DNA from 2 places in the Cytobacillus spartinae genome. Region 2 is predicted to be linked to the other one. Evidence: predicted binding sites of a transcription regulator. Region 2 holds the regulator's gene; the other holds the start of a gene.
What was found. The regulator NrdR, encoded in region 2, represses ribonucleotide reductase genes. The targets are predictions, from matches to a motif close to AACACNATATATNGTGTT.
Positions count from the first base shown of each region.

Region 1: a site for NrdR is predicted at 2,807-2,824, ahead of ACFYKX_RS18055 (vitamin B12-dependent ribonucleotide reductase). Genes of this name have one in related genera too.

Region 1 covers NZ_JBIACK010000010.1:41,883-47,247, reverse strand. Annotated here, with positions in the region: gene ACFYKX_RS18055 (vitamin B12-dependent ribonucleotide reductase) at 107-2,659, opposite strand; gene ACFYKX_RS18050 (lipoate--protein ligase family protein) at 3,027-3,863, opposite strand; gene ACFYKX_RS18045 (rhodanese-like domain-containing protein) at 4,036-4,419, shown strand; gene ACFYKX_RS18040 (hypothetical protein) at 4,456-5,034, opposite strand; gene gcvPB (aminomethyl-transferring glycine dehydrogenase subunit GcvPB) at 5,141-5,365, opposite strand, start outside.
Region 2 covers NZ_JBIACK010000019.1:31,497-36,861, reverse strand. Annotated here, with positions in the region: gene ACFYKX_RS24610 (putative sporulation protein YtxC) at 1-335, opposite strand, end outside; gene dnaI (primosomal protein DnaI) at 850-1,779, opposite strand; gene ACFYKX_RS24600 (replication initiation and membrane attachment family protein) at 1,787-3,193, opposite strand; gene nrdR (transcriptional regulator NrdR) at 3,360-3,818, opposite strand; gene speD (adenosylmethionine decarboxylase) at 4,054-4,434, opposite strand; gene ACFYKX_RS24585 (glyceraldehyde-3-phosphate dehydrogenase) at 4,862-5,365, opposite strand, start outside.

The sequences.
Region 1 (5,365 bases), on a different contig from region 2:
ATTACAACCTCATTTCATTTTTTATCAATTAGTTGTAGTATGAGCAAAATCTAAGAATAAAGAAAAAAAGAGACTGGAAAAAATATTTCCAGTCTCTTTAGGGGGATTATAATCCGCACTTTAACTGTGCATTACAGTTTGTACATGTGTTACAACCGCCGATTTCTTTGACTTTTCCTTTTCTACATACAGGACAAGTATTTCCTACTTCAGAACCGATAGTAACATCAGTTGAACGTAAATCACTAATCGTATCGACAAGTACTACATGCTGTTTAGGTTTTTCTAGAGGTCTCTCTTCATCTAAACTGTTTTCCTCAGCTTTTAATGTTAGTACTTGGGAATCACGAGAACCGTCAACATACACTGTTCCACCCTTAGCACCGCCACGGTACAATCTTTCATATACTTTCTCAACTTGTTCAACACTATATCCCTTTGGTGCATTAACAGTTTTACTAATAGAACTGTCAATCCAACGTTGAATAATACATTGAACGTCAGCATGAGCTTCAGGTGCTAATTCCATTGCCGTAACAAACCAATGTGGTAAGTTATCTGCATCTGCTCCTGGATTTTGATCTAAATATTCCTGTACAATATCTGCTTTTACTTCAATAAATTTTCCTAAACGTCCACTTCTGAAATAAGAGAAAGAGAAATAAGGTTCTAATCCAGTACTAACCCCAACCATCGTACCAGTGGACCCAGTTGGAGCCACAGTTAATAAGTGTGAGTTACGGATCCCATGCTCTAAGATAGATTCTCTTATATCTTCTGGCATTTTACTCATAAAGCCTGTTTGTGTAAAGGCCTGTCTTAAACGGTTGCTCGCTTCTGGAGTTTCTCCATTTAAGAATGGGAAGCTTCCTTTTTCTTTTGCTAATTCTACCGAAGCACGATAAGCAGTGGTAGCGATTGTTTCAAATACGCGATCAACAAGTTCGTTCCCTTCTGGAGAACCATATTCCGTCTCACAGTAGATGAGAAGATCATGAAGACCCATAACCCCTAATCCAACACGTCTTTCTCCTAGGGCTTGTTTTTTATTAGCTTCTAAGAAGTATGGTGTTGCATCAATAACGTTATCTTGCATACGTACGCCAACTTCTACTGTCTTTCTAAGCTTAGCAAAGTCAACTGTTTTCGTTTCTTTATCAGCCATCTCAGCTAGGTTTACCGCTGCAAGGTTACAAACGGAATATGGTGCGAGAGGTTGTTCTCCACATGGATTTGTTGCAACAACTTGTTGACCGTAGCTCTTCGCGTTAGTCATGTCGTTGGCATTATCAATAAAGAAAATACCTGGTTCAGCTGAGTATGTTGCACAGATATTGATTAAATTCCATAATTCCTTGGCTTTAATCTTTCTGTAAACGCGAACTTTATGACCCATCTTTTCCCATTCACGTACATCTCCGACTTTGCTCCATTCTTCATTGTAGTGCTTCATCTCTTCAGCATCATAACTTTCCACATCAGGGAATCTTAACTCATATTCCTCGTCATTCTCAACAGCATCCATAAACTCTTTTGTTAAGCAAACTGAGATATTGGCCCCTGTTAAAAACTCAGAATTATGAACGGAGAAATTTCCACCAACAGTTAATTTTTCTTCGGCATCTGCAATAATCTTATCAGAGAAACCCCCATAACCAGGAATATGTTTGTAGTTAATAATTCCTTGGTACATTAATTTTTCTTGCTCTGTTAGAGGAGTAAATTTAAGCTTTTCTTTTGCGTATTTCTTAATAGTGTCATCATTTGTATTTTCAAGCAAGAATCTTAGAATTCTTGGATTTTGCATTTTTGAAATAATGAATTCAATAATATCTGGATGCCAATCTGCTAGCATGATCATTTGAGCTCCACGTCTTGATCCACCTTGCTCAACTAAATGAGTCAATTTCGCTATGTCATCCAACCATGAAACCGAACCAGAAGATTTGCCATTTACACCTTTTGCTAAAGTGTTACGTGGTCTTAATGTTGAACCATTTGTTCCAACTCCACCACCGCGGCTCATAATCTCCATAACTTGTTTACGGTGTTCAGAAATTCCTTCACGCGAATCTTGTACAAAAGGCATTACGTAGCAGTTGAAGTATGTAACGTCTGTATCTGCTCCAGCCCCATATAGTACTCGTCCAGCAGGAACGAAGTTTAAGTTAACTAATTCTTGATAGAATTTTTGGAACCATTCTTGTCTTTTTTCTTCTGTCTTCTCAACCGATGCTAAGCCTGTTGCGTTGCGTTTCGCAATTTGTTCGTAAAATAGCTCTAGCGGTTTTTCAATAACATCTAATGAACGTCGAATAACTCCCGTGCTTCCTTCTTCACCATCTAGAACCCCGCGGAATTCTTCGTCTACAAGAACCTTGGCATTCTTTTGTTCCCAGTCAATTTCTAGAATATATCCTAACCCTCTAGCCGGGAACTTTGGATCTTCCTTAATGGTTAGTACAACAAAATCTCCATTAGATAATGTAAGTTTCTCTGTATCTTTGAAAGTGTAGCGATCGAGCATTACTAATCGTGAAACACCTTTGTGGGTAATTTTCATATCAGGGGTAATCGGATGAACTTGAGGGAACAATCGGATGTCCTTATTCAATCTTTCAACATCAATATTCATTTTTTGTCCAAACGCAACAGACATAAACACAACTCCTTTAAATATCATTACATCTTTTCTAATCTATTTTTTAAAGATCAATTAGTAGAATCTAGTTGTTTTTTAAAAGTAACCTAAAGTTACCATACAAAAAAACGAAAATCAATATATAGTGTTATAAATATTTTCGACAATACTATATATTGTGTTTTATTCAGTGTAAATTAATTTTGTCAAACGTAAGAAAAACTAAAAATAAGAGAAAACTAGAGTTAAAGATAGATTATCAGCAGTTATCGATAAATTTTAACAAATTTCGAGCCTTGCACTTTTGACTAATAGGCCAAAAGTTTTATGGTAAATTTTTCTTATTAGTCAGATTAGAAACAAAAAAAAGGCGCCGCCTACGCCTCTACCTTTTGTAATTCCATTCATCATTTTCATATCTATCTTTTGCAAGATTCTCCACATAGTTCAACTCTTCTATTGAAAGCTCATACGGTTCCAATTCAATATTAAGACCCTTTTCAAAACCAATCTTGAAAGCTTCCTTCGCTTCAGCAATCCCAATTTGCCTTTGACTAACTTCATTAATGGCAACTGCTTTATTTTTGAAAGCCTTTTGCATTCTCTCCTTAACTCGTTCGTTAGGATAATTAAATAAGCTGAAAAGTTTATCCTCGTCTATATCTAGTAGAATAGAGCCATGTTGTAAGATTACGCCCTTTTGCCTTGTTTGCGCACTTCCCGCTACCTTTCTCCCCTCTACTACAAGTTCATACCAGCTTGGTGCATCAAAACAAACAGCTGAGCGAGGATTCTTTAGGGAATTCTTTTCTTCATCTGTTCGCGGTACAGCAAAATATGCCTCTAGACCTAAATGATGAAAGCCTTTTAAAATACCCTCAGAAATAACTCGGTATGCTTCCGTAACCGTTTTTGGCATTTCAGGATGATCTTCCGAAACGATAACGCTATATGTTAATTCATGCTCATGAAGGACTCCTCTTCCTCCTGTTGGTCGGCGTACAAAACCTAACCCATGCTTTCGAACAGCATCCATATTAATTTCTTTCTCTACTTTTTGAAAGTATCCAATCGATAGTGTCGCAGGATTCCAGCCATAAAAACGAATCACTGGCGGTATTTTACCCTCACTATGCCATTCTAATAATGCTTCATCTAGAGCCATATTAAAAGAAGGAGAACCCTCTCCTGAATCAATAAATCTCCATGTTTCTTTTTTCATATAAAAACCTCATTCTAATATTGTTAAATTCATGACGCTTTTTAGTCTATCAAATCTATAAAAAAAAACAAAGCAACTTATCCTTTTAAAAAATTGCTATATTTTCTTTACTACACATAGTAAAGACCGATATAATATTACTTGCTTAGCAACTGCGAAAGGAGAAATTACATTGGATACATTATATTTTCTACTAATCGTTTTAGGTGGTATCATAGCCTATTCAGTTATTACTTTCCTATATCAACGAAGAATTGTAAAAACTCTTAATGAGGAGCAATTCCGTGAAGGATATCGTAAGGCCCAACTAATTGATGTACGTGAACCAAACGAATTTGACGCTGGGCATATTTTAGGAGCAAGAAACATTCCTATGTCCCAAATGAAAATGCGTTTAAAAGAAATACGACCTGATAAGCCTGTATACTTATATTGTCAAAGTGGACTTAGAAGTGGTCGTGCAGCCCAGCTTCTAAACAGAAAAGGATATAAAGACCTTTCACACTTACAAGGTGGCTTTAAAAAATGGGGCGGAAAAATTAAAACAAAAAAATAAACTAGGTTAGCCCTTGTTCACTAGAACAGGGGCTTTCTAGTTGATTGTGTAGTCCCTTGCTTCTTTTTGCGATAGAAACGGGTAAGCACATAGAATCGTTAAACTAGTTAGGAAAATAAATAAGTGTCCATTAAAAAAGAGGCTTGTCGTATATGCGTTAATCCAAGGTAATTCGTGTATAGTTGAACCCGGTTGTTCAGGAGTTCCCCCTAGAGTGGAAAACAGTTCGGAACTCTTGTTTATCAGCTCCATGATAGAAAAGACTGAAGTAAATAACAAGACGGGGACAATGACAGGCTTATATTTTTTCACTAGTAATAGGAATTCCTTCGCAAATAAAAACAATGATGTCATATATATAGCTAAGACCATCATTAACGGACTAACTAAATAAAGGGCCGCATTTTGATTACTAGCCAGTTTTTGAATAGGTTGCAATGTTAAATCGTCTATAATTAGCATAATAAAGAGAATGAGAATGACTAGACCAATAATATGAGAGAACTTGTAGAGTAACGGCTGATCATTTCCTAAGAAAAGATTCAAGAAATACCGAAAAGGCTTAATTAACAAGAAGAAACAAGCTAACATAATCGCAATCATATACCCATCCAATTTATTCTCCTCCTTAATTCAAAAGTCCTTACCAATATTATATCCAATAATTAGCTTAAAAACATAAAAAGGCTCTACACAATTATAGTGCAGAACCTTTAAACTATTATGCTTGGTAACGTAGAATCGGCTTACGAGCGGCTGTTGTCTCGTCTAAGCGTCCAATAACCGTAGTATGTGGAGCTTCTTGGACGATTTCTGGATTCTCTTCCGCTTCTTTAGCAATTTGAATCATTGCATCAATGAATGCATCAAGAGTTTCTTTAGATTCCGTTTCAGTTGGTTCAATCATAATACATTCTTCCACATTTAGTGGGAAGTAAATTGTTGG
Region 2 (5,365 bases):
ATTAAATTCACTAAATCAATTCGATTCCCCTCAAGTATAGATTGAATAATATCTAATATTTGTTCCTGCTCTTCAGGATCTTTGTAATAATAATGGTCTTCTAGGATCATTCTAAACCAATCATTTTGTTTAATTTCAATGATAAAGTGATAAAAAGATTTTTTTACTAGACTCATATGTTCTTGGTTAATACGCTCCATCTTTACGCTTACTTTATGTTGGTCTTCAAAAAGAAGAATATCATGATTTCGTAAATCAGAGGATATTAAGCTCATCTGTAAAAAATGATGAAATCTTTTTGCATCCCCTATATTTTGGAAAATGATTTCAATCAACCAAATCCCCCCTTATGGATGTTCTTGCTTAGCGCCTATCCCGTTCTTTGTTTGTTTAGGCTGTTTTCGCTTAGATTGTTGCTATTTGTATAAACTGCTTCAGGGGCATCCTTTCTTCTCCTAAATAAAGAAAACAGCACCATAATCCGTTTAAAGTATATTAGTAGCAACAAAGCATACGAAAAGAACCTTTATATAAGGAGGTCCTAAAGTCACTCCAGCCAAAAACTTTTACTATACTTCAACGATCTTGAACTTATATCCGACTAAGGTAGAACCTTAGGTAAAGGTATAAAAAATGCAAATAGTATAATATCCTTCAGTTTGACAGGGCACTTAAGCTTAACTTTTTTATCTCTGATTTCATGTATATGGGGGACTTGGACAAATTAGAAGTATCGCCCAAAAACTACTTTTTCTTTTTTCGTAAAATGAGTTAGTAGGGGAAAAATTCAAAAGACATTTACGCAATGAAAAACCCGTCAAGCTAATGCTCAACGGGTTCTTTGCTACTCTATTTTCTTCTGTTTGGTCCTTCTACTAAAACTGGAATCGTCAAAAATTTTATTCGTTCCATGATTCTAGCAGCTTTTATTTCTTCCTCCTCACCGCGCTGACTATAGGTGAGATGATGTTGCAAGTCTTGAAAATTGAAGTTTGAGCTTATAAAAGTAGGCAATTCCTCCATCATTCTAAATTGAAGGATCGTTCCTAGAATTTCGTCTCTTGCCCAGCTACTCATTGTCTCGGCACCTAAATCATCTAGCATTAATATGGGCGCTTTTTTTATGAGGTCCAATTTAACGTTTAAGTTATTGTCACCGATTGAATTTTTCATCTCTCTAAAAAATTCAGGTACATATACAATTAGTGAAGCTACTTGCTTTTTCGCTAATTCATTCGCAATGGCACCTAACAGAAAGGATTTACCTGTACCAAAGGCTCCGTGTAAATAAAGACCTTTCTGCTTTTCTTCTGAAGAATAGTTCCTGACAAAGTCTTTGGCGTACTGAATTGCCTTTATTCGGCCTTTATCAATTTCTATATCTCCAAGAGAAGCTTTAAGGATTTCCTTAGGCACATAGATACTATTAATCAAACGCTCCTGCTTCTTCCTCTCATCCGATACAACTTTTCGAGGGCATTTTTCATAATAAATATCAATCGAATTACCACTTACCGTCAATAAAGGGGTATAACCTTGAAGCATATTCTTACAGCTTTCTAAGCTTGTACAACCTTCACACTCTTTACTTTGCGAGATATACTCATTCAGTTTATTCAAACTTTTGTCAACCATATTACTAGTAATGACTTCTTTATTTTTACTTAGAAAATCTTTTACATATGGATCATTAATGATATTTCTCTTTAGGGTTTCATAACGACTTTGAAAGTCCTTGCTATTAGCTAGTCTTCTTATTGTTTCATCAATTTTCTTCATACACAGTTCACCTCTCCTTCTTAAACTCTTTTAACTCTTCCTCTAGTTTTCGTTTCTCTAATTCAAAATCAAAGGTATCTTCACTATTCGAAGCCTCAATATTTGATGCCTCATCCTTCTGATTTTTGTACCAATCCGGAATAGCTTCTTTTCTAACAGATTTTTTGTTCCCATAGCTCGCCTTAGAAGGTCGATTTGTCCAGTCTTGGTATTTCTGATTTTCACTTCTAGCTAATTCCATAGCCTCTTTGGCTGTGACAATTTTCTTCCGCGCCCAATGACTAGCAATCTTTTGGAGGTAAGCTCGCGTTAGTTTCATATCATTCTTAATCAATGCATATTCAATCAAAACATTCGTAACACCAGGTGTTAATTTTTGTTTGTCCATAATCTCTTCAATAATATTTAAATCTCCTACGGATGGCTCGGCTCCACCTGATAGCTTTATCAACAACTGTCTAGGAGATGTAGTTTCTAGATAGTAAACATGTTCTTCTTCTTCGTTTTTAGGTGCCTCTTGCAAAGAATTCAAAATGGGTGGCTGGATTTTATCCACTAAGGATGGAAGTTTATTTTGGTTATGCACTTGATACCAATTTCTAACGATAATACGCAACTCATCGACTTTAACCTGTTCACTGCTAGGATCAAACGCATCTAAAACCATATTTTTCATTTGTACAGCATCTACTCCATAGACAAATGATAAAATGCCGATAGCTCTTTTTAGTTTAGGAGTAAACATTTCCGCTGGTATCATACTTGAGTTTTTTATAATAAAATCAATATCAATAAACGATTCTGCATTTTTCGTAATATCCGGGGTATTCCCTCTCCCCACTAACTGCATGTCCTCACTCTCTAATGCTTGTTCTGATTTCATGCTCTCTTGCAATGCATCTGGAGAAATAGACTCATAAACTTCTTCGAACGCTTTTGTTTCTTCACTAAAGCTCGACTTGGAGACCACTTTTTCACTGAAAGCTTTCTTTAGACGTAAATATTGGGTTTCCCCTATTTTTCGATATAGATATATATTTAACAATCCATCGTTAAAAAAGTCCTCAGGTGAAGCAGGTGGTTGTAATTCATAGATAAACAACCGCTCCCCCTCTGTTTCTTTCACATAGGTCTTGAGCAAACCGATACCTTCTAACCTAAGCCTTGCTGCATATATATCTTTTAAATTAATGCTAGTCATGGTCATAAGGTTACGATGTGTAAAAGCAGATGAGGAAGCAAGTCTATTTTCTTCTAACTCACACCAGAGAGTCATATACAAGCCAGAAGAATCTAACCCTACTAGTGGCTGGTATAAAGATATTAAGACTCTCCTATCATAATCGTGTAGAAGACCATTGGCTGAAACTACATAACGATCCCCCGGCTGAAGCTTTTGCCAATGTTGGGTCATAACGTTCAAACCTTTCCTCTTGAAATACTTTAAATAAAAACAAAAATTGTCATGAATAAAAATGGTAAAGTTCTCTTTGTTCCTTTATATTCGCCCACCTACAAAAAAAAGCCAAAGCTTTACCTTTAGCCTTTATCAATCCTGGTATGATTAATTAGTAACTTTTTTATAATTCTTTTTTTAATAACTCTTTCAATTCATCAATAAAAACATTAATATCCTTAAATTGACGATATACGGATGCAAATCTTACATAGGCAACCTCATCAATTTTTGCTAAACGGTCCATGACCATCTCTCCGACAACCTCGCTCTTTATTTCAGAAACACCATTGCTGCGGAGTTCTTTTTCTACTTCCGAGGTGATGTCCTCAAGTTCCTTTAAAGCAACAGGTCGTTTCTCACATGCTTTAATAAGACCTCTTAGAATTTTATCTCGGTTAAATTCTTCACGAGTTCCTTCTTTCTTCACCACTATTAATGGTATTTCTTCAACCTTTTCAAACGTGGTAAAGCGAAAAGAGCATCTCTCACATTCTCTTCTACGACGGATAGACCGTGAGTCATCCACAGGACGGGAATCAAGTACACGGGTACTGTTATTTTGACAAGAAGGACATTTCATACAATCAGCTCCGATTCCGGTTTAAAAATCCACGTAATCCTATTCAATCATCTACTAATATCTTATATAAAAGCGAATGTGAGTACAAGTCTTGTCTACTTTGCTTTTATGTGAATTTTTAATACGTAGAAATTCACCCGTTCGTTTATGTATATATAGATGAGTTATTTTACAAAATAAAAAAGAGGTGTATAGACATACACCTCTCGGTTTTAATTTTAATTGATAACAAGTATTATAGAGCTTTAGCTTGTGCTTGCTTAACTTGAACTGGACCCATACCGCGTGGAATTTCGATGTTCTCACGAGTTTGTGCACCTAATGCTTCTGCGATATAATCTGCAGCAATATTAGGATCCATGTCTCCGCATGTATAAACATCAATACTTGCATAACCATGTTCTGGGAAGCTGTGAATCGTTAAATGTGATTCTGAAATAATTACTACTCCACTTACACCTTGTGGTGCAAATTTGTGGAAAGCTACCTCGCGGATTTCTGCACCAGATTTTAATGCAGCATCAGCAAAAATTCTTTCAATTTGATCTAGATCATTTAACTTTTCGAAATCGCAACCCCACAATTCTGAGATAACATGACGACCCATTGTTTCCATATTCAAATTTCCCCCTTTAACCATTTTTACTACTATTACTGAACTTCCCTATTTTTCTGGATTATAACTACCACGGGGGAAAGTTAGTCCAGAGAGGTCCTAACCCTTTAAGTAGATATACTTTCCAAATTTCAAGAAGTTCACGAGGAATAGTATACTTTGTTTATATTTTTTTTGCAACACATCGAATAAAATTTTTTTTGTAAAATATTTAGTTAAAGGGTGAACCCAAGCTTGTAGCTAAATAGACAAGAAAAACTCCCGAAATACTTTTTCTAAAGGGGAATACATGAATAGACTTTACTCATAGCAATACGTTTATCCTTAATTCGAACGGGCAATATATAACATTTTATTTTAGAAAAAATAGTCACGGAAAAAAGGCTTACAAACCTCGAGAGGTTTATAAGCCTTTTTGGAAATGTTATCAAACATTTACCGTTGTTTTATTAAAAAGCTCTTGAGCAACAAATTTCGTTAAGTCTACTACACGGCAAGAATAACCCCACTCGTTATCATACCAAGCCAATACTTTTACTTTGTTTGCACCAATAACCATTGTAGATAACCCATCAATAATAGCTGAGTGCGGATTTGTATTAAAATCAATTGAAACTAATGGCTCATCTGTAATATCAAGAACGCCATGTAATGAACCTTGCGCTGCAGTAGTGAATGCATCATTAATTTCATCAATTGTCACTTCTCTTTTTAAATCAACCACTAGATCAACTAATGATACGTTTGAAGTTGGAACACGTAACGCCATTCCATGTAATTTTCCTTTTAGTTCAGGTAATACTAAAGTTAACGCTTTAGCTGCACCAGTCGATGTAGGAATAATGGATTGAGCACATGCACGAGCTCTGCGTAAATCCTTATGAGGATTATCAATATTGTTCTGATCATTTGTGTATGCGTGAACAGTTGT